2 regions of the Mesorhizobium sp. RCC_202 genome follow, and region 2 is predicted to be linked to the other one. Evidence: riboswitches for the same ligand, from Rfam matches in the RefSeq annotation. Region 2 holds a riboswitch; the other holds the start of a gene.
The links. A riboswitch is a leader RNA that binds a small molecule or an ion and turns the genes downstream of it on or off. The one in region 2 is predicted to bind S-adenosylmethionine.
Positions count from the first base shown of each region.

Region 1: another riboswitch for S-adenosylmethionine. It lies ahead of AB6802_RS25730 (homoserine O-acetyltransferase); the one in region 2 lies ahead of AB6802_RS00070 (O-succinylhomoserine sulfhydrylase).

Region 1 covers NZ_JBFUPO010000013.1:71,273-86,392, forward strand. Annotated here, with positions in the region: gene AB6802_RS25710 (ABC transporter ATP-binding protein/permease) at 1-1,246, shown strand, start outside; gene AB6802_RS25715 (glycosyltransferase family 2 protein) at 1,339-2,268, opposite strand; gene AB6802_RS25720 (DUF1330 domain-containing protein) at 2,579-2,899, shown strand; gene metW (methionine biosynthesis protein MetW) at 2,931-3,545, opposite strand; gene AB6802_RS25730 (homoserine O-acetyltransferase) at 3,604-4,773, opposite strand; SAM riboswitch at 4,866-4,943, opposite strand; gene hisC (histidinol-phosphate transaminase) at 5,075-6,178, shown strand; gene AB6802_RS25740 (prephenate/arogenate dehydrogenase family protein) at 6,185-7,120, shown strand; gene AB6802_RS25745 (sugar kinase) at 7,240-8,181, opposite strand; gene AB6802_RS25750 (DUF2125 domain-containing protein) at 8,247-9,245, opposite strand; gene AB6802_RS25755 (gamma-glutamylcyclotransferase) at 9,358-9,879, shown strand; gene AB6802_RS25760 (aldo/keto reductase) at 9,996-10,943, shown strand; gene AB6802_RS25765 (LysE family translocator) at 11,032-11,652, shown strand; gene AB6802_RS25770 (lysophospholipid acyltransferase family protein) at 11,656-12,447, opposite strand; gene AB6802_RS25775 (LysR substrate-binding domain-containing protein) at 12,527-13,429, opposite strand; gene AB6802_RS25780 (pyridoxamine 5'-phosphate oxidase family protein) at 13,531-14,160, shown strand; gene AB6802_RS25785 (YdcF family protein) at 14,157-14,882, opposite strand; gene AB6802_RS25790 (cell division protein FtsX) at 15,040-15,120, opposite strand, start outside.
Region 2 covers NZ_JBFUPO010000001.1:7,002-22,121, reverse strand. Annotated here, with positions in the region: gene phoU (phosphate signaling complex protein PhoU) at 1-374, shown strand, start outside; gene AB6802_RS00105 (magnesium and cobalt transport protein CorA) at 513-1,523, shown strand; gene AB6802_RS00100 (GcrA family cell cycle regulator) at 1,661-2,185, opposite strand; gene AB6802_RS00095 (aspartate aminotransferase family protein) at 2,542-3,741, shown strand; gene argF (ornithine carbamoyltransferase) at 3,760-4,671, shown strand; gene AB6802_RS00085 (Hsp33 family molecular chaperone) at 4,912-5,919, shown strand; gene apaG (Co2+/Mg2+ efflux protein ApaG) at 6,108-6,500, opposite strand; gene AB6802_RS00075 (ceramide glucosyltransferase) at 6,714-7,859, shown strand; gene AB6802_RS00070 (O-succinylhomoserine sulfhydrylase) at 7,896-9,086, opposite strand; SAM riboswitch at 9,143-9,220, opposite strand; gene AB6802_RS00065 (2'-deoxycytidine 5'-triphosphate deaminase) at 9,358-10,452, shown strand; gene araD1 (AraD1 family protein) at 10,649-11,644, opposite strand; gene mmsB (multiple monosaccharide ABC transporter permease) at 11,904-13,190, opposite strand; gene mmsA (multiple monosaccharide ABC transporter ATP-binding protein) at 13,187-14,719, opposite strand; gene chvE (multiple monosaccharide ABC transporter substrate-binding protein) at 14,906-15,120, opposite strand, start outside.

The DNA.
Region 1 (15,120 bases), on a different contig from region 2:
GGCGATACCGGGCTACATGGTGTGGGCGGCGTTCATCTATGCCGGCATAGCCTCGTGGCTGAGCTGGCTGGTCGGGCGCCCGCTGATCAGGCTCAACAGCGATCGCTACACCCGCGAGGCCGAGCTGCGCTCGTCGATGGTGCGCGTCAACGAGAATGTCGATGCGATCGCGCTCTACCATGGCGAAGCCGATGCCAAGCGGCGGCTCGAAATCGACCTTGGCACGGTGCTGGGTGCCATGCGGCGCATCTTCACCGCCCAGATCAATCTGTCCTGGGTGACCGATACCTACGGCTGGATCACCGTCGTGGCGCCGATCCTGGTTGCCTCTCCGGTTTACTTCGCGGGCGATATCAGTTTCGGCGGGCTGATGATGGCGGTCGGCGCCTTCAACCAGGTGCATTCGTCCCTGCGCTGGTTCGTCAACAACATCGGCAGCATCGCGGACTGGCGCGCCACACTGATGCGTGTCGCCGATTTCCGCATCGCGCTCGGCGAAACCGATGTGCTGCACGACAAGGAAAAGCGCATCGAATTCGGCGACAACGCCAATGGCAGCCTGACTTTCGAAACGCTCCAAGTGGCCTCGCCGCAAGGCTGCACCAAGCTGGCGGACAGCCACGTCGAAATCCATCCCGGCGAGCGTGTCATGATCACCGGCGAGCCGGGCGCCGGGAAGACATTGTTCTTTCGTGCCATCGCCGGCCTGTGGCCGTGGGGCAAAGGGCGGATCGGCCTGCCGGCAGGCGAAACCCCGATCTTCGTGCCGCGCGTGCCGTATTTCCCGGCGGGAACATTGCGCGAGGTGCTTCATCCGAATGGAGCAGGGCCTGCCAGCGATGCCGATTTCCAGGCGGTGCTTGCCGAGGTAGGCCTCGAGCGGCTGGCATCGTCGCTCGACCATCCGGGCCGCTGGGAGCGCGAACTCAGCGATGACGAGCAGCGTTCGCTGGCCTTCGCCAGGCTCGCCTTGCGCAAGCCGAAATGGGTGATCATCGACGAGGCGCTGGATGCGTTCGACGGCCCGTCGCTGCGACGCGTGCTGTCGATGATGGAAAAGCGTCTGGCGGGCACCGCGATCCTCAACATCGGCCGTGGGCTGCACAACAGCCAGTTCTTCCCCCGCTCGCTCACCATCGTCAAGGACAGCGGCGCCTCACCGCTCAAGCCGGCACGGGTTCGGGCGGGCGCGATCGAACCGCCGCCGCACGTGACACGCCGCAAGAAAGAAGTCGCCAAGGCCTAAAGCGCGTCGCGCTGAAACGGATTCAGACGACGCGCTCTAACTCTTTGTTTTGACGCAATTCCGGAATCGCCTTTCCTGGAATTGGTCCCGGCTCAGGCTGGTCGAGCGCCGTATTTGGCGCGGAATTCGCCACGGCAATCGCGACGCCAGCGGCGGCCGGCGACATAGCCGCGCAGCAGTTGCCCCACCGAATAGCCGAGCGCCTTGGACGACCGGTTGGCGTGATAGCCCGAAAATGCCGCCGGCAACCTGCCCTTGAGGACATCGGCGATGATCTGACGCGTGATCATGTAAGGCGGCACATCGGGATAGCGGTCGGCAATATAGGGGTGCTTGTCGATCAGGTTGGCATAGGCCTCGACATAGCCGTTACGGCGCCGGGAGATCGAATTCTCGGAATGGTATTTCTTCCAGTCGATAACTTCGGACAGCATGGCGCCGCCACGCTGGGAAAAACGCAGCAGCAATTCGAGGTCCTGCATGCGCGCGACGTCGCTGTCATAGCCGCCGATCGCAAGCAGCGATTCATGACGCGCGGTGATCGCCGAGCCGGCGATGAACATGGTCTGTGAAACCAAAGCGCGCTGCAGCGTGCCCTTGTCCAGAAAGCCCTCGCGATTGATGCATTTGGTGCTGTGGCCGCCCTTCACCGACAGGAAGGAGCTGATCAACACCTCGAGCGATGGGTTCCGATCGAACTGCGCCAGCGTCCGCTCCAGACGGTCCGGCAGATAGACGTCGTCCGAATCGAGGAAGGTCACCACCGGCGCCCGCGCCCGCTCGATACCGGCATTGCGCGCGGCATTGGCGCCGCGCCATTTGGCGCCGACATAGATCAGCCTTGGATCGCGAATTTCGGCCAGCGCGGCGGCCGTGGCATCGGTCGAGCCATCGTCGACCACAATGTGCTCAAAGCGGGTAAGTGTCTGGGCCAGAACACTTTCCACCGCGCGCACAACCTGGCTGCGCCGGTTGTGTGTCGGCGTGATGACTGTGATCAGCGGAACCGCTTCGGTCGGCATCTGGCTTGGTTAGGTCCCGGCTCGGCGAATTGCCCGAAGGATCTGCTGTGGTTCGTTATGCATGTTCCCCCCCAAATTGTCCGAAGACGCTAACAAGAAGCAGGTGTCGCTGTCACGTTGATGTGTATTGGCGGGAGGCGGTTTTTCTTCGGCCGCGCTGCGAAAGCAACACCGTCGGCGGCCCGCGATCTCGCCAATCCCCGCTTCGTCTCCCCGAAATGATGACTTCGGAGGTAATCGACGGGAATACCTCGATCTTGCAACCTGCTCCCATCAAGCCGGAGGTCGGCTTCCAATGAAGGAGTAGATGATGACCGCTTACGCCGTTGCCCACATGCGCGATGTCACGCCCGGTCCCTGGATGACCGAATATCTGGAAAAGATCGATGCCTCGCTGGCGCCTTTCGGCGGCCGCTTTCTCGTGCATGGCGGCGAGGTCGACGTCGTCGAGAACGATTGGTCGGGGCATCTCATCGTGATCGAATTCCCGGACCGGCAGCATGTGCGGGACTGGTATGGTTCGCCGGCCTACCAGGCGATCCTTTCGTTGCGCACCGGCAATTCGAACTCCGACGTGATCTTCGTTGACGGCGTCGAGCATCCGCACAAGGCTACGGATGTGCTTGGCTGACAGCCCATGCATGAGGAATTCACGCCGCAAGCTAACGCTTCAGCAAAAACACCGCCTGCTGCCCGAAGAAATTCCAGAACCACCAGGGCATCGACAAGCCGATCTTCTGGCCGGCGGCGTCGAGCGCGGTTGCCTTCTCGACCGTCGCGCCAAGCTCCTCGCACAGATTGACGAAGTCGCGGATGGTGCAGAAGTGGATATTGGGGGTGTCGTACCAGGAATAGGGCAGGTCCTTGGTGACCGGCATCCTGCCCTTGACCAGTAGCGAGAAGCGCACGCGCCAGTGGCCGAAATTGGGGAAGGAGACGATGGCGCGGTTGCCGATCCTGAGCAATTCGTCGAGCACGATCTTCGGGTTGCGGGTCGCCTGCATGGTCTGCGACAGCACGACGAAATCGAAGCCCTTGTCGGGATAGAATTTCAGGTCGGTGTCGGCGTCGCCCTGGATGACCGAGAGGCCGCGCGCCACACATTCGTTGACGCCACGCTGCGACAGTTCGAGCCCACGGCCGTCGACCTGCTTGGTCTCCTGCAGCAGTTCCAAAAGCAGACCGTCGCCCGAGCCGACATCGAGGACACGCGAGTTTGGCGGGATCAGATCGGTGACGACCTCGAGATCGACACGCTGGGCGCGGTTGACGCTCATGACTTCGCCTCCTGCCTGGCGCATGATCCCGGTCCGAAAAGTCTGCAACTTTTCGGGGTCATGCGCTGAGTCCCCTCGCGCGGGCGGCCGAGGCGATGAAGCCGTTGATCGCCGCGAACAGTTCCGGCTCGTCGAGCAGGAAGGCGTCGTGGCCGCGATCGGTCTCGATCTCGACGAAGGAGACGGAGGCGCCGGCGGCGTTGAGCGCATGCACGACCGAGCGGCTCTCCTCGGTCGGGAACAGCCAGTCGCTGGTGAAGGAGACCAGGCAGAAGCGCGTCTTGGTGCCGGCGAAGGCATCGGCCAGGCGTCCGCCATGGTCGGCGGCGAGGTCGAAATAGTCCATCGCGCGGGTCAAATAGAGATAGGAGTTGGCGTCGAAGCGATCGACGAAGGTCATGCCCTGGTGGCGCAGATAGCTTTCGATCTGGAAATCGGCGTCGAAGCCGAAGGTCAGCGCCTCGCGGTCCTGCAGGTTGCGGCCGAATTTGCGGTGCAGCGCCGCTTCCGACAGGTAAGTGATATGGGCGGCCATGCGGGCGACAGCGAGCCCTTTTTCAGGGCGCTTGCCCAAATCGAGATATTTGCCGCCGTGCCAGTCCGGATCGGCCATCACGGCCTGCCTGCCGACTTCGTGGAAGGCGATGTTTTGCGAGGAATGACGGGCGCCGGTGGCGATCGGCAGCGCGCAGAAGACGCGCTCGGAATGGCTGGCGGCCCATTCCAGCACCTGCATGCCGCCCATCGAGCCGCCGAGCACGCAAAACAGCTTTTCGATGCCGAAATGGTCGACCAGCATCGCCTGCGCGCGCACCATGTCGCGGATGGTGATGATCGGCAGCTCGAGCCCGTAAGGCTTGCCGGTCTTCGGGTTGGTCGAGGCGGGACCGGTCGAACCGAGACAGCCGCCGATGACATTGGAGCAAATGACGAAGAAGCGGTTGGTATCGATGATCTTGCCGGGGCCGATCAGCACTTCCCACCAGCCCGGCTTGCCGGTTACCGGATTGGTGCTGGCGACATGCTGGTCGCCGGTCAGCGCATGGCAGACCAGGATCGCGTTGGAGCGGGCATCGTTGAGCGTGCCATAGGTCTGGTAGGCGATTTGGAACGGCGACAGCAGCGTGCCAGCGTCGAGCTTCAGCGGCCTGTCGGGGCCGAACTGCAGCAGCGGGCTCGACGGATGGTCGGCCTCGTCATTGGTTCGTGCAGCGCGCTGAGCGGCCATTGCAGTCCTCATCCATGCCGCATCGATCTTGCCCGATGCGGTGTCCGGGCCGACGGACAACAAAAAACCGGCCTGCCTTCGCAAAGCCGGTTTACAGGTTGCAAACGGCCCTTTAGCGAATTGTTTAACGTGGCTGCAAGCCGACCGGCCAAATCACCACGGAAGTGTTGCTGCTGTTCTAGAACCAGCGCCGCGCTTCGTCAACGGCAAGGCTGCGCGCCCTAAGCGCTGGCACTCGACATTCCGCGCCATGGCCTGTATTTCCGCTGCGGCCTCAAGGCCTTCTCGACGGATTTGTGACATGAAGCAGGATCAGCCACGTCCGACGCCCCGCGCGGGCATCATGGACATCGAGGCCTACGTGCCCGGCAAGAGCACGGCGCCGGCCGGGGTAACGAAGGTCTACAAACTGTCGTCGAACGAGAACCCGCTCGGGCCCTCGCCGAAGGCGATCGAGGCGGCGCGGGACGTGGCTGCCAAGTTGGATGTCTATCCCGACGGTTCGGCCCGCCGGTTGCGCGAAGCGATCGCCGAGGTGCATGGCCTCAACCCGGCAAACATCATCTGCTCCAACGGCTCAGACGAGATCCTGGGGCTGTTGGCGCAAACCTATCTTTCGCCCGGCGACGAGGCCGTGTTCACCGAGCACGCCTTCATGGTCTACAAGATCTACATCCAGGCGGCAGGCGCCAGGCCGGTCACTGTCAAGGAAACCGAGGAGCGCGCCGATGTCGACGCAATCCTGGCGGCTGTGACGCCCGCGACGCGGATCGTGTTCCTCGCCAACCCCAACAATCCGACCGGCACGTACCTGCCGTTCAGTGAGGTACGCCGCCTGCATGCCGGCCTGCCGAAGAACGTGCTTCTGGTGCTGGATGCCGCCTATGCAGAGTATGTCCGCCGCAACGACTACGAAGCCGGCATCGAGCTTGCCGGAAGCGCTGAGAACGTGGTGATGACGCGCACCTTCTCCAAGCTCGGCCTTGGCGGCGCCCGGGTCGGCTGGATGTACGGACCGGCGCATATCGTGGATGCGATCAACCGCATTCGCGGTCCGTTCAACGTCAATGCCACCGCCATCGAGGCCGGCATCGCTTCGATCCGCGACCGCGCCCATGTCGAGCGTAGTGTGCTGCACAACGAGACATGGCTGACCTGGCTCGGCGAGGAACTGACGAAACTCGGCCTCAGGGTGACGCCCAGCGTCGGCAATTTCCTGCTGATCCACTTCCCCGACGACAAGAAGCACTCCGCGGCGGCCGCCGACGACTATCTCAGCCAGCGCGGCTATATCCTGCGCCGCGTCACCGGCTACGGCTTTCCCAACGCGCTGCGCATGAGCGTCGGCACCGAGGAGGCCAATCGCGGCGTCGTCGATGCGCTGACGATTTTCCTGAAAAGCTAAAACACCATGGCATCACCGATGTTCGAGAAAATAGCGCTGGTCGGCATCGGCCTGATCGGGTCGTCGCTGGCCCGCGTCATCCGCCGCGAGGGGCTGGCCTGCCATATCGCCATCGCGACGCGCAGCGCATCGACGCTCAAGCGCGCCGAGGAACTCGGTCTCGGCGATTCCTACACGACGGATGCCAGGGAAGCGGTGCGCGACGCCGACCTGATCATCGTCTCGGTGCCGGTCGGGTCATCCGGCGACGTCGCCGCGGAAATCGCCCCGGTGCTGAAGCAGGGCGCCATCCTCACCGATGTCGGCTCGACCAAGGCCTCCGTGATCGCGCAGATGCAGCCGCATGTGCCGGCGGGCGTGCATTTCATTCCAGGACACCCGCTGGCGGGCACGGAGAAATCCGGACCGGACGCCGGCTTCGCCGACCTCTTCGACAATCGCTGGTGCATCTTCACGCCGATGCCGGGCACCGACCCCGCGGCACTCGAGAAGCTGTCGGAGTTCTGGCGGCGCTGCGGCTCCAACATCGACACCATGGATCCGCAGCATCACGACATGACCTTGGCTATCGTCTCGCACCTGCCGCATATCATCGCCTACAACATCGTCGGCACGGCGGACGACCTTGAGGCGGTGACCAAGAGCGAAGTCATCAAATATTCCGCCTCCGGTTTTCGCGATTTCACCCGACTGGCGGCCTCCGATCCGACCATGTGGCGGGACGTGTGCCTGCACAACAAGGATGCGATCCTGGAGATGCTGGCGCGTTTCTCGGAAGATTTGGCCTCATTGCAGCGGGCAATCCGCTGGGGGGATGGCGAGAAACTGTTCGACCTGTTCACCCGCACCCGCGCCGTCCGCCGCTCGATCATCGAGGCCGGCCAGGATATCGACGTGCCGGACTTCGGCCGTCAGGCGGTAGAACACCCTAAAGGGAGCTGATATTCAGGTGAGGCCGGCCTGCAAATGGCGGGCTCCTGCGCTTCCGGTGCTCACGTACTTAAGTACGTTTCGCTCCGGTTCTCGGAGCCCACCATTTTCGACTCGGCCTGACCTGAATCTCAGCTCCCTTTTCCGTGCTGGGGTGGCCAGTGCGCCGCCATCATGGCAAGCGTCTCCGTCCGGTCCGGCGCGCCGAGGCGGCCGCCGAAGCGCAGGCATTTGAGCGCGGCGGCGGCGCTGGCGAAGCGCAGCGCTTCCTCCATGGGCATGGCCTCGGCAAGGCCGACGGCGAAGGCGCCATGGAAGACGTCGCCAGCGGCGAGCGTGTCCACCGCCTTGACTTTCGGCGCCTCGACATGGCGTACGCCGCCGCTCGTGCGATCATGCCACCAGGTTCCGGCGGCGCCACCGGTCACCGCCACGAAGGCATCGGTGCGCGAGGCTAGATCGGCACAAGCGCTTTGCGGATCGAGCGCGTGGCCGCAGACGATGCGGGCGGCGGGCTCGGAGGCAATAATGTGCGAGGCCAGGGGCAACAGCCGCTCCAGCACCTCGACCGGCGCGGTATCGGCGTCGAGGATCGCCGGGCGGCCGGCATTGCGCGCAGCGGTCAAGGCAAGTGCCGCGGCGCCCGGCCAGCGGACGTCGACCAGCACGGCGTCGAAAGCGGACAGGTCGGCGAGAGGCAATTTTTCGGGATCGGCATGCGTCTTTTTGTCGTAAAACGGAACGATGACGCGCTCGCCATGTGCATCGACCAGGACCGCGGCCAGCGCCGAGCGGGCGCCGGCTACGCGGCGGATGAGGCTGCAGTCGATGCCTTCGTCCCGGATGCCGGCGATCAGCTGGTCACCGACCAGATCGTCGCCGGCGCTTGCCCAAAGCGAGACGTCGGCGCCGAGACGATGCGCGGCGCAGGCCGCGCTCGTCGCCATGCCGGAAGCGATCTGGACTCCGTCGCTGGCGATGAATTTGCCCTGATGAGCGGGAAGCGCATCGACGCGCAGGATCGTGTCGAGGGTGAAGGCGCCGACGCTGAGCAGTCTGACCGGTCGGGCCATGGCGTCAATTTTCTTTGCCGGCATGGTCTTGCCCGAAAACCGGTTCCCACTTTTCGGGACCATGCCTAGTCCACCGGCTTGATCTTGCCCAGCGGAATGAACCCCAGCGAAGCCTTGCCCTTGGTTATTTTCAGCGGCAAGGACGGCTCCTTGCCAAGCATGGCAATGGCCGCAAATCCCTGCTCGATTTCGCTCTTGTGCTCCGGCATGGCGCCGCCAAGGATGGCCGCCACCGCCTTGGGGTCCTTGAGCTTGATCGTCAGATTTGCATCGACCAGGCCTTCGGCATCGACGGAGATCGGCCCCGACACGGTGATGCGCGCCGTTCCGGATGACAGGTCGAGCTTGGCGATATCGACCGACTGGCCGCGCAGGCTTTTCGGCGGCACGGCAACCAGCGCAACGCCGTTCTTCAGCGTGGCCTCGCCGCTGCCATCCAGCGCCGGCAGCACGCGCCCGCCGATCGCATCCGCATTGATCTCCAGATCGCCGAAGCTGCCGACATATTTCACATCCTGGCCCACCGGCTGTAGCTCGCCGGCCGCCTTGCCGGCACTGAACAATTGCACGGGATCCGTATCGTCTTGCGGGTCGGTCTGACCGGACAGCCCATCGGCCCGCAGCGAAACGCTGCTCGGCAATGGCCACCACATTTTGACGTTTGCCTGTAACTGGTCCCAATCGATGAAAAGCGGCGGCGTGCCGGGCGCCATCGTCCGCAGCGGGCCGCGCAGGTCGGCGACGGGCGACAAGGGCGAGCTGATATCGGCAACAGCGTTGAAGCTGCCGGTGGAGGCGGCGACTTTCCTGCCATCGTCCTCATAGGCGATGTTGTCGCAGGAGACCGTGAAGCTCATCGGATAGCCGCTGACGGTGAGGTTGGCGCAGCCGGCGACGATGCCACTGGCCTGGAGCTTTGCCGAAGCCTGGTTGGCTTCGGTCTTGAGCCGGTCGGCCAGATAGAACCAGCCCCCGCTGTAGATGGCGAACAGCACGACGATGAACGCCACGAGCCAGAGCAGCCGGCGGCGGGGTTTGGATGGTCGCTCGTCCCTTGACGTCATGCTGCGGCTCTCGTTAACCCCTCATGTGACGACTTCATTCTCACGCACTCGCGGGAACAGAAACACACCTACCGGCGCTGTCGTCACTCGAAATGCAATCAGGCTTGGCGATATGGGCGATTTTTGGGTTTTTGGCTATGGGTCGCTGATCTGGCGGCCGGGTTTCGCCCATATCGAGACGCGACGCGCCCGGCTCTACGGCTATCGCCGCTCGCTTTGCGTCTATTCCTTCGTGCATCGCGGCACGCGTGAGCGGCCGGGACTGGTGCTCGGCCTCGACCGCGGCGGCTCCTGCATCGGCCTTGCCTACCGCGTGCCGGCCAATCTGCGCGGCGAGGTGCTCTCCTACCTGCGCGAACGCGAACTGGTGACCAGCGTCTATCTCGAACGCATGCTCGATGTCCGGCTGGATGACGGCGGCGTGGTCGAGGCAGTCGCCTACATCGTTGATCGCCAGCACGTGCAATATGCCGGCGCGCTCGACGCCGTTGAGGCGGCAAAAGTCGTGCGCGGCGCCGTAGGCCGGTCCGGCAACAATGAAGATTACGTGCTGAGCACGCTCGAGCACCTCGAGGCGCTCGGCATCCGCGATCATTGGCTGGAGGAAGTCGGCCGGCAGGTGGCACCTTCGTGAAGCTCTGGTCCGATCAAAAAGCAAAACCATGCCTTTGACCTCGGCCAGCCACGACCTAGCTTAGCGGCAACCCATCCCCGGGCGTCGCGCCCGTTCCAGCATCATGGAGATCAGCCTTGCAGAAACGCCGCCTCGGTCGCACCGACCTTTCCATCGCGCCGCTGGTCCTTGGCGGCAATGTCTTCGGCTGGACCGCCGACGAGAAGACCTCCTTCGATCTGCTCGACCGCTTTGTCGGAGCCGGCTTCAACGCCATCGACACGGCCGATGCCTATTCGCGCTGGGTTCCCGGCAACAAGGGCGGCGAATCGGAAACCATCATCGGCAACTGGATGAAGAGCCGCGGCAACCGCGACAAGGTGGTGGTCATCACCAAGGTCGGCTCGGACATGGGTCAGGGCAAGAAGGACCTTTCCGCCGCCTATATCGAAAAGGCGGTCGACGCATCTCTGAGGCGGCTGCAGGTCGATGTCATCGACCTTTACCTGTCGCACTGGCCGGATCCGGCCACGCCTTACGAGGAAACGCTCGGCGCCTATCAGCGCCTGCTCGAAAAGGGCAAGATCCGCTATCCCGGCTGCTCAAATCTCGATGCCGGCCAGTTGCGCGCCGCACTCGACGTCGCCAGCCTGCGCAGCCTGCCGCGCTACGAGGTGCTGCAGCCCGAATACAATTTGTACGATCGTTCGTCGCTGGACGGCCCGTTGCTCGACCTCTGCAAGGCGCAGGACCTCGGCGTCATCACCTATTTCAGCCTGGCCAAGGGTTTTCTCAGCGGCAAATACCGCGGCAAGGCCGATCTCGGCCAGAGTCAGCGCGGCGAAGACGTTGCCGAATATCTCAACGAGCGCGGCATGCGCATCCTGTCGGCGCTCGATGCCATCGCCGAGCGCCACTCGGCCAAGCAGGCGGAAGTGGCGCTGGCCTGGATCATCGCGCGTCCAGGCGTCACCGCGCCGATCGCCAGCGCGACGACGCCGGCCCAGATGGACAGTCTGATCCGCGCCGCGTCGCTGAAGCTTTCCAGTGATGATATCGGAGCGCTCGACCGGGCCAGCGCCTGACGAAGTGAGTCGATCGCGCACAATCGTCCAAGACCGTCGCGACGATTGCCCTTAGTCCTACCGCATAGAGGCAGGAACGGGGTGCGGCATGGCAGCAGGAGTATTGTCCGAGGCGCAGCCCTGGCAGCAATTGCTGGCGCTCATCGTGGCGGCGACCGTCGTCATGGGCAGTCCGGGGCCATCGACCATCAGTGTCACCGCTGTCGGAGCAGCGTTCGGCCTGCGCTCCTCGCTGGGTTACGCGTCGGGGCTGGTGCTCGGGACGGTCGCCGTGCTGCTGGTGGTGGCGGCCGGCATTGTCGGGGTGCTTGCATCGATGCCTGCGATGGCCACCGTGCTCACGATCCTCTCGGCGGCCTACATCCTTTATCTTGCTTTCAAGATAGCGACGGCGTCGCCACTGGCCGAGAGCGGAAAGCAAGCGACACACCCGACCTTTGCCGGCGGCTTCATGCTCGCCGTCGCCAATCCGAAGGCCTATGTGGCGATTGCCGCCGTCTTTGCCGGGGCTTCGTCGCAAGCCGAGGCGCTGGGCGGGCCCGCCAAGCTCTTGGTGCTCGTAGTGATGATCGTTGTCATCCATGCGGCATGGCTGCTCGCTGGGACGGGCTTTGCGCGGTTTCTGCGCCATCCCGTGGCGTCGCGGATCATCAATCTGATCTTCGCGGCAACACTGGTGCTGACGACCGCCTGGGCGGCGCTGCCATAAGACTCAGGCCTTCGCCGCGCCAAGCTCCGCCAACCGCTTTGCCGCCGTCGGCGGCATGGGCGGCGGGTTGGGCCCCTGCGCGGCCTCGACAAGCATCTGATCGCAGGCGGCCTCGGTCTCACCGACCAGCCGCCGCATGAATTCTTCCTTGTCGAGGCCAGGTGGGATCGGCGGCAGGAAGCGGGCCTTGATGGTGCCGGGGTAGCGCAAGAACTTGCGGCGCGGCCAGTAGAGGCCGGCGACATGGGCAACCGGAACCACGGGTACGCCCAATTGCGCATAAATCTCGACGATGCCGTATTTGTAAGATGGCTCCGCACCTGGCGGACGGCGGGTACCCTCCGGATAGATGATGAGCTGGCGTGGATTGCGCGCCATCTCCTCCTTGGTGGCGTTGACGACGGCCTTCAGCGCCTTCGAGCGGCTGCCGCGATCGACCGGGATCATGCGCATCTTCATGATGTACCAGCCGAAGAACGGGATCCAGGTTAGCTCGCGCTTGAGGATGTAGAGCGGGTCCTCGAGATAGGGATAGAAGGCGATCGCATCCCAGAAGGACTGGTGCTTCGGCGCCAGGATGAAGGAGCCTTCGGGCAGGTTCTCGATCCCGGTGATGTCGTTCTTGGTGAGCGCCATCTTGTCGTAAAGCCACATCGAGGTGCGCGACCAGAATTTCGGCACGAACCAGGCGCGGTGGCGCGGCGACAGGAAATAGTAGGGCGTCCAGACGATCATCTGGACGATCAGGTTGACATAGAACACGAAGTTGAAGGCAAGCGAACGGAGAGTGAGCATACGGGGGCCCGATGGTGAGTTTGCGTTGGTTACACCAAGCAGGCGCAAAAAGGAAACGTCGCCGAGGTCTAACGCCGGGCTACAGCAACCGCGCCAGCCGTTCCTTCAGGCGCGGCGCGGCGAAGTCGAGGAAGGCGCGCAGCTTCACCGGCAATCGCCCCTGGCCCGCATGCACCAGGCTGACCGGCCAGGGCGGCGGCTCGAACGGCTCCAGCACCACTTGCAGCGCTCCGGCGCGCACGGAGGCATCGGCCTGATAAGACAGCACTCTGGTCAGGCCCAGGCCGGCCATCGCGGCGTCGATCGCCGCTTCGGCGGTGTTGACCTGCAGCCGCGAGCGGACAGGCACCACGATTTCCGACTTGCCCGCACCGAAGTTCCATGTAGCCGGAGACGCAAGCCCTTCGGAGGTGACGCAGTCGTGGCCGGCTAGGTCCTGCGGCCTTGCCGGCACGCCGCGCCCGGCAAGATAGGCCGGGTTCGCGCAGACGATGCGGCGGATCGAACCGACGCGCATTGCGACCATCGCCGATACCGGCAATTCGCCGATGCGCAGCGCAAGATCGATATGCTCCTCGACCAGCTGGGTGAGCCGGTCGGACAAAGTGAGGCGGATATCCACCTCGGGATAGGCGGCAAGGAAGTCGGTGACAACGGGCAGCACATGCAGGCGGCCGAAGACGACCGGCGCGGTGATGACCAGTTCGCCGGTGGGGTTCAGATACTCGCCGGCAGCGGCGCGCTCGGCCTCGCCGACATCGTCAAGGATACGGCGGCAGGCGGCGAGATAGGACTGGCCGGCGTCGGTCAGGCTCAGGCGTCGCGTCGAACGGTTGAGCAGGCGCGTCTTCAGATGCTTCTCCAGTTCAGAGAGCCTGCGGCTGACGGTCGCCAACGGCATGCCGGCGCGTCGCGCGGCGGCCGATAGGCTGCCGGCCTCCACCGTGGCGACGAACAGGGACATGGCGTCGAGACGATCCATTATTCTTCCGAAATCTGGAAGGATGAGTTGCAAATATGCGCTCTACATCCGTTTTTCGGAAGAGGTTATTTGATCGGCGAGCCTGCACGAGGAGCGCCGCCATGAATGCCTTCACCAGCGATGTCGCCTTCACGCCGACCGTCAAGGCGATCCAGACTCGCAAGGGATCGCGCGACTCCTATTCGCGCGTCCAGCAGCGTGGCGGCTGGCGCGCGACGATCACGCCGGATGTCGCCGCCTTCATCGAGGCGCAGACCAGCGTCTTCCTGGCGACGGCCAATGCCGACGGACAGCCCTACATCCAGCATAGGGGTGGCCCTGCAGGATTCCTCAAGGTGCTCGACGAGCACACGATCGGCTTTGCCGATTTCTCCGGCAACCGGCAGTTCATCACGCAGGGCAATCTGCAAGATAACGACCAGGCCTTCCTGTTCCTGATCGATTACATGATGCGGCAGCGCATCAAGATCTGGGGCAAGGCGCGTGTCGTCGAGAACGATCCGGAGCAGACGGCAAGGCTGATGCCGGAGAACTACAAGGCGCGGCCGGAGCAGACGATCCTGTTCACCGTCTCAGCCTGGGATGCCAATTGCCCACAGCATATCCCGCAGCGTTTCGAGGCGGCCGATGTCGCGGCAGCACTTGCCGAACGCGATCGGCGCATCGCAAGCCTCGAGCAGGAGGTCGCTCGCCTGCGGGGTAGTGTCGGTAAGGCTGCCGGTGAGGTTTAGTTCTTTACTGAAGAAGCTTCCGCCAGTGTGACGCCTTCGGCGCCAGGCCGCAGCGGCAGAAAGCCGCGCGCCAACGACAGCACATATTTGCTGTATTCGGTGACCAGCACGCGCAACGCTTCCGGCTTGGTCAGCCAGCCGCCATTGCCGAGATTGGTGTTGACCACCGGATAGGGCTCGATCCGCGCGCCGTGCAGCAGCCGGCTCATTTCAAGCAGGCTGCGCGGCATGTGGTAATTGTTGGTGACGATGATGATGCTGCCATAAGCGTGGCTTTCGACCCATTTGGCGCTCTCCTCGGCATTGCCGATGGTGTCGAGCGCGGCACGGTCGATGTCGACGCAGCAGGAGAACAGCTGCTTGTCACCGCCCATCGCCACCTGCAGCTGGTGGCGGCTGGCCGAGGGATGGACGCCGCTGATCAGCAGCCGCTTGCCCTTGCCGGATGCCAAAAGGTCCATCGCCGCGTCCAGCCGCGACTGGCCGCCGGTCAGCACGATGATGGCGTCGGCCTTGGCCGGGTCGACCGGGGTCGCCATGTGGCTCACCTTGTCGGCAAACCATCCGAAGCCGCCGGCAAACAGTACCAGTATGACGAGGACGACAAATCCGCAGAAACGCAGCGCAAGCCTCAAACGGCCGGTCGTGGCCGGAGTGGCGGCGCGCGCAAGCACCGTCGGCATCCGTCCAGCTGTCCCGGTCTGCTCCCGCGCGTCCATCATCCTATGGTTAATCCTGAAATGCGGCCGTTGATAGGTGAGACAGCGCACTTTGCGTTACGGCATTTGCCGAGTGTGTGATTGCTGTCTTGCCTCAGCATTACGCATCCAAAGCCGAGTTCGTATTTTTCCGCAGCGCGTGTCGGAATTGCAGGCATCTTCAGCCTCCGTCCGGCTGCCGGACGTCGATGTCGCTGAGATAGGCGACGACGGTCACGTGCGAGGTTGCCGCCGTCAGCAC
Region 2 (15,120 bases):
CCAGCCTTTTCCGCGGTCTTGAGGCCCTCGCCAATCTGGCGCTGACGCAGCTCAAGGAAGTGCTCGACGTCTACGCCTCGCGCTCGGTCGAGCGGATCGGCTTCGTGCGCGACCGCGATGACCAGATCGACGCCATGTACACCTCGCTGTTTCGCGAGCTCCTGACCTATATGATGGAAGACCCCCGCAACATCGCGCCCTGCACGCATCTCTTGTTCTGCGCCAAGAACATCGAGCGCATCGGCGATCACGCGACCAATATCGCCGAAACCATCTACTACATCGTCACCGGCGACCAGATGCCGGTCGACCGGCCCAAAAGCGACAAGACCGACAAGGTCGTGGTTTCGGCGGCGGCAGTCCCGGCCAATTGAACGCCTGCCTCTCGAACGATTGTCTAATTTAGGCTAAGCTCCCCGGCAGAACAGGGAGATAGGGCGGGTTTGCCGTTCCTGGAACGGTGAAACGCTCCAGGCGCGGCGATCCGCCAGGCGCTAGCGCGGGAGGTTGCGATGGAACAAGTTCGGAACCTGACCCCGGCCCCGCAGTCGACGTCCGGGATCATTGCCTCAAGCGTCTATACCGGCGGCAAGCGCGTTGCCGACATCGCGATCGAGGACGCGGGCGAATGGGCGCGAAAGCCGGGCCACGTCGTCTGGATCGGTTTGCTCGAGCCGGACCGCAACCTCCTTCTCAGGGTCCAGGCGCAATTTCACCTGCATGACCTGGCGATCGAGGATGCCGAGCATCCGCATGCCCGCCCGAAGATCGAGCAATACGGCGACGCCCTGTTCATCGTCGCGCGCACCGCGCAGCTTATCGAGGGCCGCGTCACCTTCGGCGAAACGCATCTGTTCGTCGGCACCGGCTATATCGTCTCGGTCAGGCACGGTCCGTCGACCTCATACGCCGCCGTGCGCCAGCACTGGGAAAGCTGCCCGCACTCGCTGGCCAAGGGTGAGGATTTCGTCCTCTACGCCATCCTGGATTTCATCGTCGACAACTACATGCCGGTGCTGGAGCAGATCGAGGACGAGGTCGAGGCGATCGAGGACAAGGTCCTGCTGAAACCGATGACCGGCCCGGATATCGAGCGGCTCTACATGTTGCGCCGCGATCTTCTAAGGCTGCGCAACGCGGCCTTGCCCCTGGTCGAGGTCTGCCGCCGGCTGACCAGCGCCGAGCTGCTGCAAATCCATGCCGCCATGCATCCGCTGTTCCGCGACGTGACCGATCACATCCGCACCGTGCAGGAGAAGATCGACAGCCTGCGCGAGGTGCTGGCTTTCGCTTTCGAAGCCAGCCTGCTGGTCGGCCAGAGCCAGGAGACGGCGATCTCCAAGAAGCTCGCATCCTGGGCGGCAATCCTGGCGGTGCCAACAGCCTTCGCAGGCATCTACGGCATGAACTTCACCGACATGCCGGAACTGAAGATGCAATATGGCTACCCGATGGTCCTGAGCACCATCGCGCTGATCTGCGCCTTCTTGTACTGGCGCTTCAAGAAGAATGGGTGGCTGTAAGTGAGTCGGTAGAAATTAGTGAGTGGTGAAACCGCGCTCTGCGCCGCATTTACTACTCACTACTCACTACTCACTACTCACTACTCACTACTCACTACTCACTACTCACTACTCACTACTCACTACTCACTACCCACTCAGCGATTGCGCCTGCGATCCCCCGCCGGCTGGAACGCCACGCGGGAGTGGTACTTGCAGTAGGGGCCGGTTTCGGCTGACTCATTGCCGCAGAAGCTGAAATCCTCCGACAGCGGATCGCCGTTCGGCCATTTGCAGGTGCGCTCGCTCAGTTCGACGAGCTGCAGATTCCGCGAAATCGGCACGACGACGTTCTCGACCGGGCGGATGTAATGGCGCGCCACGGGCTCGGCGTCGAATTGTATCTGCAGCGCCGTTGCGCCGACGGAAGCGGTCACATGGCCATGGCGCGAGGTGCTGGCCGCGCGGGCTACCGATTTCTGCATCGAGGCGCCCTGCACCGTCTTCTTCTGCCGCGCCGGGGCGGCTGTCGCGCGACCGCGGCCCGACAGCTTCAGGCGATGGACCTTGCCGATGACGGCATTGCGGCTCACTCCGCCCAGCTGAGCGGCAATCTGGCTGGCGCTCAGACCTTCCGACCACAATTTCCTGAGAAGTTCGACCCGCTCGTCAGTCCAGTTCATGAGACCGCGCTCCTGTGAGGCGTACGGCAGTCAGAATCCTTTCCCGCCCCGGCTCTCGCCGGGCAAACGACACCACATGTACCGGGTGATTAGGTCCGCCGCACGAAATCTAGTTATTTCTCGACTACAATTACCTTATGCGCTGACTCGGTGACAAGAGTCCCCAGGGCAACACGAATCGGTTTTTTCGGTTTTCCCCAACTTGCGGGCCGCTGATGAGCCGGCGCGCCGTCGGGGGGCTTTGCCGCGCGCTTCTGCGCGACGTTTTCGTTGACTTCATGGCCGAAAAACATCATAAGCCGCAAAGGCCGCCGCATTGGCGGCTTTTTTGATTTCCGGTTCCGGAGACGCATATAATGAGCGGTTCGGCGCTTTACGAGACCTTTGCTCGCGCACCCCTGGCCTTCGACCATGGGGAGGGGACCTGGCTGGTCACCGACAAGGGCGAGCGATATCTCGACTTTGCCGGCGGCATCGCGGTCAATTCGCTGGGCCACAGCCATCCGCATCTGGTCGCCGCATTGACCGAGCAGGCCGCCAAGCTCTGGCATGTCTCCAATCTCTACGAGATTCCCGAGCAGCGTCGTCTGGGCGAGCGGCTGGTCAATGCCACCTTCGCCGACAAGGTGTTCTTCACCAATTCCGGCGCCGAGGCGCTGGAATGCGCCATCAAGACGGCCAGGCGCTATCATTTCGTCAAGGGCGAGCCCGAGCGCTTCCGCATCATCACCTTCGAGGGCGCGTTCCACGGCCGCACGTTGGCGACGATCGCCGCCGGCGGACAGTACAAATATCTCGAAGGCTTCGGCCCGAAGGTCGAGGGTTTCGATCAGGTGGCCTATGACGACATCGACGCCGCCGAGAAGGCGATCACGCCGGAGACCGCGGCGATCCTGATCGAGCCGGTGCAGGGCGAGGGTGGCATCCGTCCGGTGCCGACGCAGTCGTTGAAGCGGCTGCGCCAACTCTGCGACCAGCACGGTCTGCTTTTGATCTTCGACGAGGTCCAGTGCGGCATCGGCCGTACCGGCAAGCTGTTCGCGCATGAATGGACCGGCGTGACGCCCGACATCATGGCGATCGCCAAGGGCATTGGCGGCGGCTTCCCGATGGGCGCTTGCCTGGCCACCGACGAGGCCGTGATCGGTATGACCGCTGGCGTGCACGGCACCACCTTCGGCGGCAACCCGCTGGCTATGGCGGTCGGCAACGCGGTGCTCGATGTGGTGCTGGCCGAAGGCTTTCTCGAGGACGTGCAGCGCAAGGCGCTGCTTTTGAAGCAGGGCCTGGCCGGGGTTGCCGACGAATTTCCCGATGTCATCGAGGACATCAGGGGGATTGGCCTGATGCTCGGCCTGAAATGCGCCATGCCCAACACCAAGGTGAACATGGCGCTGCGCGACCAGCACCTGTTGGCGGTGCCTGCCGGCGACAATGTCATCCGCCTGCTGCCGCCGCTCACCGTCACCGACGAAGAAATCGGCGAGGCGCTGAAGCGCATCCGAGGTGGCGCCAAGGGCCTGACCGACGCGATCGCGGCCGAAGCCGCCAAGTAATTTCTGGAAACCCCGCCGATGAGTGTTCGCCACTTCACTGATCTATCCGCTGTTTCCGCGGGCGACCTGCGTGTCATGCTCGACGACGCGGTGGCGCGAAAGACCAGGCTCAAAGCCGGCGAGCGCTCGAAACCGCTCGAAGGCAAGGTGCTGGCCATGATCTTCGACAAGCCCTCGACGCGCACGCGCGTGTCCTTCGATGTCGGCATGCGCCAGCTCGGCGGCGAGACGATCATGCTGACCGGCACCGAGATGCAGCTCGGCCGCTCCGAAACCATCGCCGACACCGCCAAGGTGCTGTCGCGCTATGTCGATGCGATCATGATCCGCACCACCTCGCATGAGCGGCTGCTGGAGCTGACAGACAACGCCACCGTGCCGGTCATCAACGGGCTGACCGACGACACCCATCCGTGCCAGCTGATGGCCGACATCATGACCTTCGAAGAACATCGCGGTCCGGTGGCAGGCAAGACCTTCGCCTGGACCGGCGACGGCAACAACGTGCTGCATTCGCTGCTGGAGGCGTCGGCGCGGTTTCGGTTCGACGTCAATGTGGCGGTGCCGGAAGGCAGCGAGCCGTTCGAGAAATATGTCGACTGGTCGAAGGCCAATGGCGGCAAGGTCAGATTCTCCCGCTCGGCCGAAGAAGCCGTCGATCAGGCGGATTGCGTCGTCACCGACAGCTGGGTGTCGATGGGCCAGGAGCATCGCGCCCGCGGCCACAACGTCTTCCTGCCCTATCAAGTCAATGCGGCACTGATGGCCAAGGCCAAGCCCGACGCTTTGTTCATGCACTGCCTGCCGGCGCATCGCGGCGAGGAGGTCACCGACGAGGTGATCGATGGGCCGCATTCGGTGGTCTTCGACGAGGCCGAGAACAGGCTGCACGCCCAGAAAGCGGTACTGGCCTGGTGCCTGGGCGCTTGATCTGGCGCAATTCCAGGAAAAGTGTGAAACGGTTTTCCGTCCGGGATTGCGCAAAGACAAATAGCTGGAGGGGTCCGCTGCTTTCGTTAAGCAGTGAACCCCTCCAGCGCGACCGATACAGGGGATATCCCGACTTGATCCGGGGATATGTGATGCCTATTTGCGGGCCATCACGTAAATTGAACGCGCTTCGACGCATGCGGCCCGCGGGCCGGCATGGTTGCGCCCCGGAGTATTGTCATGTTGGAAACCCATACCTTGGCTGAGCACCATCAACCTCAACTCGGTGAATTCGGCTTCGCCGGCGACGATCATGTCGTGCCTTACGAGGTCGCGCCGCTCGACGTGCGCGGTCGCACCGTGCAGCTCGGGCCGATGCTCGACGCTATTTTGAGCCGCCACGATTACCCCGAACCGGTCGCCCGGCTTCTGGCCGAGGCCTGTGTGCTGACGGTTCTGCTTGGCACCTCGCTGAAGTTCGAGGGCAAGTTCATCCTGCAGACCCGCACCGACGGGCCGGTCGACATGCTGGTGGCGGATTTCTCCACGCCGCATGCGCTGCGCGCCTATGCACGCTTCGATGCCGACCGCCTGCAGGCGCTGATTGCCGCGGGAGAGACCTCCCAGCAGGCGCTGCTCGGTACCGGCGTGCTGGCGCTGACCATCGATCAGGGCGAACACACGCAGCGCTATCAGGGCATCGTTCAGCTCGACGGCGAGACGCTGGAAGACGCGGCGCGCACCTATTTCCGCCAGTCGGAACAGATCCCGACCGAGCTCAGGATGTCGGTCGCCAAGCTGGTGACGCCTGGTCCCGGCGGCGCGAGCGAGCAGTGGCGCGCCGGCGGTATCCTGGCGCAGTTCCTGCCGCAGGCGCCGGAGCGTATGCGGGTGCCGGATATTTCGGGCGGCGACGGCGATCCGCGCGACGTTACCGATCAGCCGGCCGACAATTCCTGGCAGGAATTGCTGGCGCTGCTCGGCACCATCGAGCCGACCGAGCTGATCGACCCGACGGTGGGCGCCGAACGGCTGCTCTATCGTCTGTTCCATGAGCACGGCGTGCGCGTCTTCCGTAGCGTGCCGGTCGCCGACCAGTGCTCCTGCTCGCGCGAGAAAATCAGCAGCATCCTCGCAGGATTTTCGGCTGAGGAGATCAAGGACTCGACCGAGGATGGCGGCATCCACGTCGCCTGTGAATTCTGCTCGACGCAGTACGATTTCGATCCGGCGGAATTCGCGAAGTGAGAAGCCTTTCCTTCTCCCCGTTTACGGGGAGAAGGTGCCCGAAGGGCGGATGAGGGGTAATGCGGCCTTCAGCGATCTAAAGGCGCATTGTCGCTTTGTCTGGAAGATAGTCTCCCAACGCTAGCGCCGCCCCTCATTGTCCTGCCGGACATTTCTCCCCGTGAAACGGGGAGAAAAAACGCTCTTGCCTAATTCACCGTTCGCCTTGTCCCGGGCAGGTCGAGCGAGAAAGCCGGAATGGCGATGTCGAACACCTCGCCGCGGCCGTTGCGCATCGTGTAATGGCCGACCATGATGCCGGACGGCGTCGAGAGCGGGCAGCCTGAGGTGTACTGATAGCTGTCGCCGGGATTGAGCTCCGGCTGGTCGCCGACGACACCGGCGCCGCGCACTTCCTCGACGCGACCTCGGCCATCGGTGATATGCCAGTAGCGCGACAGAAGCTGCACGAAATCGTCGGAGCGGTTGTCGATCGTCACCTGATAGCCCCAGACATAGCGGTTCTCGGACGGATCGGAGCGATCCTCCAGGTAGAACGGCCTGACCAGCACTTCGATGTTGCGCGTGACAGCGCGATACATGGGCTACTCCGGTTACCGCCGCGGGATATTTGCCGCACTTCGCGATTGTTACGCGAAATCACCCTGCCAGCTTCTTAAGCGCAGGTGCCGAAAAACAATGTCATTTAAGTGACACATGACAATGTTGGTGTGCACAAACTTTGTTGGGCGACTCGCGCGCTCTGTCGACTGATGAAACGGCCTCGCGGGGCCTTCGGGAGTGACCGGATCTCGATGGAACTCACTATCGCAGCCGCCCTAGCTTCGTCAGCCCTTCTTCTGTCCAACATCGCCAGCATCGTGCTTGCATCGTCGCGGCTGAAACCGCGGCGTGTCATTCCGCCGCCGGTCGGCGCGCGACCGCCTGTGTCGATCGTCGTGCCGTCGCGCGGCGTCGAGCCGTTCACCGAGGAAACCTTGGCTCGCGCCTTCTCGCTCGATTGGCCGCGCTACGAGCTGATCTTCTGCGTCGCCCATGCCGAAGACCCGGTGGTCAGGCTCGTCGATGCGGCGATCGAGCGCTACCCCGACGTTCCGGCGCGGCTCCTGGTCGGCGACGACAGGATCAGCGCCAATCCCAAGCTCAACAATTGCGTCAAGGGTTGGCAGGCGGCACGGCACAATTGGGTCATTCTCGCCGATTCCAACGTGCTGATGCCGAAGGACTATGTCCAGCATCTGATGGCGGCATGGCGCCCGGACACCGGCCTTGTCTGCTCGACGCCGGTCGGTTCGCGGCCGGACGGCTTCTGGGCCGAAGTCGAATGCGCGTTCCTCAACACGCTGCAGGCGCGCTGGCAATATGCCGGCGAGGCGCTCGGCCTCGGCTTTGCTCAGGGCAAGAGCATGCTGTGGAACAAGCCGATGCTCGATGCCAGCGGCGGCATCCACGCTTTGGCCGCCGAGATCGCTGAGGACGCCGCCGCCACAAAGCTGGTCAACGGGCTCGGCCTCAGGGTCAACCTTGTCGCATCGCCTTTCGAGCAACCGCTTGGCCTGCGCACGCTTGCCGAAATCTGGTCGCGCCAGACGCGTTGGGCGCGGCTGCGCCGGGTCACCTTCCCACTGTTCTTCGCGCCCGAGATATTCACCGGCGCCGCGATACCGTTGCTTTTTGCGCTGGTCGCGGCTGCCAGCGCCGGCGTCAGCCTGCCGACCACGGCGCTGTGCGTCCTGGTGATTGCCTATCTGCCGGAATGCCTGCTGGCCTGGTCCAAGGGCTGGTACCTGTCGCCGCGCAGCGTCACCGCAATGATCGTGCGCGACGCGATGCTCCCGGCGATCTGGGTGCGTGGTTGGCTGGGTGGCGCCGTTGAATGGCGTGGCAACGCCATGACCATCCGCACCGGGGAAATGACGGAGCTCGAGGAGATCGCCTGAACCACCTCAGGCAATCTCCAGCGACAGTTGTGAAGCTTACTTTGCCGCCTTCAGCGCCTGCGCGACGTCTTCGAGCAGGTCGTCCGTATCTTCCAGGCCAACCGAAAGCCTGAGCGTGCCCGGCCCGATGCCGAGCTCGGCGCGCGCCTCGTCGCTGAGGTTCTTGTGCGTCGTCGTCGCCGGATGGGTGATCAGGCTCTTGGCGTCGCCGAGGTTGTTGGAGATCAGCACAATGTCGAGCGCGTTCTGGAAGGCGAACGCGGCCTGCTTGCCGCCCTTGACGTCGAGGCAGATCAGCGTCGAGCCGCCCGTCATCTGCTTCTTGACGATATCGGCCTGCGGGTGATCGGCGCGGCCCGGATAGATGACGCGGGCGATCTGCGGCTGCCCGGCCAGGAAATCCGCGATTTTGCCGGCGCTTTCCGTCTGTTGGCGCACCCTGACCGGCAGCGTCTCCAACCCTTTCAGCAGCGTCCAGGCGTTGAAGGGCGACAGGCTCGGGCCGGTATGGCGGAAATAGTCGTGCAAATTCTCGTCGATCCACTTCTTGTCCGACAGGATGACGCCGCCGAGACAGCGCCCCTGGCCGTCGATGTGCTTGGTCGCCGAATAGACAACGATATGCGCGCCAAGCTGCAGCGGCTTCTGCTGCAAGGGTGTGGCAAAGACATTGTCGACGATCAGCCTGGCGCCGATCGAGTTGGCAAGCGAAGCGACAGCGGCGATGTCGACCACTTCCAATGTCGGATTGGTCGGGCTCTCCAGGAAGAACAGCTTGGTGTTCTTCTTGACGGCCTTTTCCCAGTTGGCGATGTCGGTGCCGTCGACCAGCGTCGCCTCGATGCCGTAGCGGGGCGCCAACGTTTCGACCACCCAGCGGCAGGAGCCGAACAGCGCCCGCGCCGCCACGATATGGTCGCCGGCCTTGGCGCTGCACAGAAGTGCCGCCGTCACCGCCGCCATGCCGGAAGCGGTTGCGCGCGCATCCTCGGCACCTTCCAGAGCGCACATGCGCTTTTCGAACATGTCGACGGTCGGGTTGGCGTAGCGCGAATAAATGAAGCCGGGCTCCTCGCCCTTGAAGCGGGCTTCCGCCGCCTGGGCTGTCTCATAGACATAGCCCTGGGTGAGATACATCGCCTCGGACGTCTCGCCGAATTGGGAACGCAGCGTTCCGCCATGCACGAGTGACGTCTGAGGCTTCCAGTTACGCTTGTTGGTGCTCATAGCCCTGCTTCCAGACACAAAAAAACCGGCCGCGAAAGTCGCAACCGGTCCATACGGCCTTGCGGCCAACGGTCCTTTAGCGACTTGTTTAACGTGGCTGCAAGCCGACCGGCCAAATCACCACGGGATAACAACCCTTTAAATGAGCGCCGCGCTTGCGTCAATTGCCGGCTTCATTAAGAGGGTTGTACCAGGCAGGTTCCGCAAAAGTGTCCAGCGGTTTTGCGGCAAGAACCTGCCACAAAGAGACCCGCCTTAACGGAGCCCGCCATTGCGGCAGACAGGCATTCTTCCCGATCAGGACATCGCGGCGCTGTTTGAGGCAGGCGCGCTGAAGTCGCCGCGCGCGCTCGACGCCGACCAGATCCAGCCGGCCAGCCTTGACCTCAGGCTCGGCGAAAAAGCCTTTCGCGTTCGCGCCTCCTTCCTGCCGGGTCCCGATCATCTTGTGGTCGACAAGCTCAACCGGCTGAAACTGCACGAGATCGATCTTGCCGAGGGCGCGGTGCTGGAGACGGGCTGCGTCTACATCGTGCCGCTGCTCGAAAGCCTGGCGCTACCGGCGCATGTTTCGGCTTCGGCCAATCCGAAGAGCTCGACCGGACGGCTCGACATCTTCACCCGCGTCATGACCGACCGTGGCCACGAGTTCGACAAGATCGCGGCCGGCTATCACGGGCCGCTTTATCTCGAAGTCAGCCCGCGCACTTTTCCAATCATCGCGCGCGCCGGCTCGCGCCTGTCGCAGATCCGCTTTCGTACCGGACATGCGGTGCTGTCGGAAAATGAGTTGCGCGATCTCCACCGCGCCGAGATGCTGGTCGCCACCGAGCCGCCCAACATCTCCGGCGGCGGCATAGCGCTGTCGATCGATCTCGACGGCGACAAGGATGGCCTTGTCGGCTATCGCGGCAAGCACCACACCGGCCTCGTCGATGTCGACAAGCGCGCCGCCCAGGACGTCGTCGATTTCTGGGAGCCGATCTATAAGAGCGGCGCCGGCGAGCTGGTGCTCGACCCGGACGAATTCTACATCCTGGTCAGCCGCGAGGCGGTGCACGTGCCGCCGCTCTACGCCGCCGAGATGACGCCCTTCGATCCGCTGGTCGGCGAGTTCCGCGTCCACTATGCCGGCTTCTTCGACCCCGGCTTCGGTCATTCCGCCGCCGGCGGCAGCGGCAGCCGCGCGGTGCTCGAAGTGCGCAGCCACGAGGTGCCGTTTATCCTCGACCACGGCCAGATCGTCGGCCGCCTGGTCTACGAGCACATGCTGAAGCGGCCGCAGGCGCTTTACGGTACCGATCTTGGCTCGAACTACCAGGCGCAAGGCTTGAAGCTTTCCAAGCATTTCCGCGCAGCGCGCTGAGTCGAAACAGCCAATCTCCCCCCTTGTGGGGGAGATGCCCGGCAGGGCAGAGGGGGGCGCGAAGGATCACGGCCTATCTCGATACCCAGCAGCGAAGAGTCCGAAAGCAAGCCATTTTTGGATTGACAGATCGACGGCACAGCGCCCCCCTCTGGCCTGCCGGCCATCTCCCCCACGAGGGGAGAGATCACCAAGCTCACAACGCCTTCACCGCCACCTTCACCGGCTTCTCGATCTCGAGCGGGTTGCGCAGCGGTAGGCCGAAATCCTGCGCCTCGATCTCGAACGTATCGCCAGCCTCGGTCCGGACGCCATCGGCGAAGGACAGCGTCGCGGTGCCGAACATGTGCACATGCACGTCGCCCGGCTGCCGGAACGCCGAATATTTGAAGTGATGGTGCTCGAGATTGGCGATGGTGTGCGACATGTTCGCTTCGCCCGAAAGGAACGGCTTTTCCCACAGCAAATTGCCGTCGCGCCAGATGCGCGATGCGCCGCGAATGTCGGCCGGCAGCTCGCCGATCAGGATTTCTGGGCCGAACGAGGCGTTGCGCAGCTTGGAGTGGGCGAGGAAAAGGTAGTTCACCCGCTCCGTCACATGGTCGGAAAATTCGTTCGACAGCGTGAAGCCGACGCGGAACGGCGCGCCGTCGTCGCCGATGACGTAGATGCCGGCGATCTCCGGCTCCTCGCCGGCATCCTGCGCAAAGGCCGGCGACATCAGCGGCGCGCCTGGCGCCACAGCCATGGTGCCGTTGCCCTTGTAGAACCATTCCGGCTGGACGCCGACCTGGCCCTTGGCGGCCTTGCCGCCTTCGATCCCCATGCGGAACATCTTCATCGAATCGGTGAGCTGTTCGTCACCACCCTCGCTGAGCTTCTTGTGCATGGAATCGCGCGCCGCAGCCGAACCGAGATGCGTTAGGCCGGTCCCGGTCAGATGCAGATGCGCGGGGTCCGGATGGTTGATCGGCGACACCAGCCGGCCCTTCTTGTAGGCGGCGTCGAGGTCAAAGGGTTCACCGAAGCCCTTGCGCTCGATCAGCGCCTCCAGGCCGACACCGGTGCGCGCGGCCTCCATCGCCAGCGAATAGACGCTGCGCGCGCCGTTGATGATCCTGGTTTTGCCGCCGCCATTGCGGGCAACGACGCGGATCGTCTCGGCGTCGTCGAGGATCTGGGAGATCAGCATGTTTTCAATCCTCTCTCATCGTGCGTGTGGCCGGCTGCCTTGCGGGCAAACCCTGACCGGCGCGGCATGGAGAAATCCACGCCACGGTTGAAATTCGTCGTCCGGATTGCGCTCGCGAACCTGTTCCTGTCGGGAGTTATTGCCGCCGCCCGGCAGCTTCGCGATCTGGAACCCGTATGCCTCCTTAAATTCGCACCAGGCGTTTTAGATGGAGCATGATCTTTTCCGAAAACCGGCATCCACTTTTCGGGATCACGCACTAGGCCTTGTTCTTGTTGTAGACGTCGAAGATGACGGCGCCGAGCAGCACCAGGCCTTTCACCACCTGCTGCCAGTCGACATTGACGCCCATGATCGACATGCCGTTATTCATCACGCCCATGATGAAGCCGCCGACCACGGCGCCGATCACCTGGCCGACGCCGCCCATGGCCGAGGCGCCGCCGATGAAGACGGCCGCGATGACGTCGAGCTCCGAGCCAAGACCCGCCGCCGGCACGGCCTGGCCGAGACGCGCCGCGATGATCAGGCCGCCAAGCGCCGACAGCACGCCCATATTGATGAAGACGAACAGCGTCAGCCGTTCGGTGTTGATGCCCGACAGTTGTGCGGCCTTGGGATTGCCGCCCATGGCGTAGATGCGGCGGCCGATGGTCATGCGTTTGGTGACGAAGACGAACAGCGAGATCAGAACGCCCATGACCAGCAGCACCACCGGCAGGCCCCTGTAGCTGGCGAATTCATAAACCAGGAACAGCGCCAGCGCGCTGGCGACCAGCGTCTTGATGACGAACAGCGGGAAGGGTTCGGCCTCATAGCCATGGCGCTCGCGCTTGCGCCGGGTGCGGAGCCCGAAATAGGCATAGGCCACAACGGCGATCAAGCCGAGCACGATCGTTGTCATATGCAGCGTCAGGCCGCTGCCGATAATGGTCTTACCAGCGGCATTGACCGTCGGCGGGATCAGCGTCAGCGGGCCGATCACATCGGGGATGAAGCCGGAGCTCAGCGCCTTGAAGTCGTCCGGAAGCGGGCCGACCGAGGATCCGCCGCCGAGCAGCGCCTGGCAGATGCCGCGGAAGATCAGCATGCCGGCCAGCGTGACGATGAAGCTCGGTATCCGGTGATAGGCGATCCAGTAGCCCTGCGCCGCGCCGATCAAGCCGCCGATGACAAGGCAGAAGATCGAAACCACCAGCGGATTGCTGAGCGGTCCGAGCTGCCAGATGACCATCATGTTTGCCGCCAGCGCGCCGATGAAACCGGCGACCGATCCGACGCTGAGGTCGATATAGCCGGAGACGATGACCAGGAGCATGCCCAGCGCCATCACGATGATGAACGAGTTCTGCTGAACCAGATTGCTGAGGTTGACCGGCTTGAAAAGTGTGCCCGACGTGGTGAACTGGAAGAACAGCATGATGATGATCAGCGCGATGATCAGGCCGTATTCGCGCAAATTCGTCGTCAGCGCCGAGACGGCGATGCGCGGGCGCTGTTCCAGTGCGGCGTCGCCTTGCGGGGCGGGGGCGGTTTCGGTGCTCATGCTGCTTTTCCTTCTCCCCGAACGATGGCGCGCATTATTTTTTCCTGGCTTGCGTCCGCGGCCGGCATTTCGCCGACGATGCGCCCTTCGTTCATGACGTAGATGCGGTCGGTGATGCCGAGCAATTCCGGCATTTCCGACGAGATGACCACGATCGCCTTACCTTCGGCGGCAAGCCGCGCGATGATCGTGTAGATTTCATACTTGGCGCCGACATCGATGCCGCGCGTCGGCTCGTCGAGGATCAGCACGTCCGGGTCCGCGAACAGCCATTTCGACAACACCACCTTCTGCTGGTTGCCACCCGAAAGATTGCCGGTCAACTGGTAGACGCTCGAAGCACGGATATTGGTCTTCTTGCGATAGTCGTTGGCAACAGCGAGCTCACGCAAATCGTCGATGACGCTGTGGCGCGAGACGCCGCCGAGATTGGCCAGCGTGATGTTGTGCTTGATATGGTCGATGAGGTTGAGACCGTAGGTCTTGCGGTCCTCGGTCACGTAGGCGATGCCATGTTGAACCGCCTTGCTCACCGACGAGACATCGATCGGCTTGCCCTTGAGCAGCACTTCGCCGGTGATGCGGCGGCCATAGGAGCGGCCAAACAGGCTCATGGCGAATTCGGTGCGGCCGGCGCCCATCAGCCCGGCAATGCCGACCACCTCGCCCTTGCGCACGTTGATATCGATGCCCTTGATCACCTGCCGCTCGGCATGGATCGGATGATAGACCGACCAGTTCTTCACCTCGAACACGACCTCGCCGATCTTCGGCTCGCGCGGCGGATAGCGGTCGTCGAGCGAGCGGCCGACCATCGAGGTGATGATGCGGTCTTCCGAAATGTCCTTTTTGGCCAGCGTCTCGATGGTGCGCCCGTCACGGATGACCGTCACCTTGTCGGCGACCCGGTTGATCTCGTTGAGCTTGTGCGAGATCAGGATCGAGGTCATGCCCTGGCGCTTGAATTCGAGCAAAAGGTCGAGCAGCGCCTGGCTGTCCTTCTCGCTGAGCGACGCCGTCGGCTCGTCGAGGATCAAAAGCTTGACATCCTTGCTCAGCGCCTTGGCGATCTCCACCAACTGCTGCTTGCCGACGCCGATATTGGTGATCAGCGTCTTGGGGTCCTCGTTGAGGCCCACTTTCTTCAACAGGGCGCTGGTGCGCACCTCATTGGCGTTCCAGTCGATGACGCCATATGTGGCGTGCTCGTTGCCGAGGAAGATGTTTTCGGCGATCGACAGCATCGGCACCAGCGCGAGTTCCTGGTGGATGATGACGATGCCCTTGTGTTCGCTGTCCTGGATGCCCTTGAACTGGCTTTCCTGGCCCTGAAAAATGATCTGGCCGTCATAGGTGCCGGAGGGATAGACGCCCGACAGCACCTTCATCAGCGTCGATTTACCGGCGCCGTTCTCACCGACCACGGCATGGATCTCGCCTTCCTCGACGCTGAGGTTGACGTTCGACAGCGCCTTCACGCCGGGGAACGTCTTGGTGATGTCGCGCATCTCCAAAATCGTCGTCATCAGGGCAAGCTCCTCCCAGAATTTTTTGTTTTTTACGCAATTCCGGACGGATGGTTACGGCGGAGACGCCGAACTTAACCGCAACGCGCTTTTCCTGGAATTGCTCCAGGCCGGCAAAACAATACCGGGGTCGCTTGTGAACGGAAAGGGGTCCTGCGTTGCGCAGGACCCCTGATTTTGTAACCGGGATTACTTCAGGTCTTCGGCCTTGATGTAGCCGGAGTCGACGACCAGCTTCTGGTAGTTCGACTTGTCGACCTCATGCGGCGTCAGCAGGATCGAGGGAACGACCTTGACGTCGTTGTTGTAGGTCTTTTCGTCGAGGCCGTCAGGCTTGCCGCCGGAGAGCACCTTGTCGACCAGTTCGACGGTGGCCTTGGCCAGGTCGCGGGTGTCCTTGAACA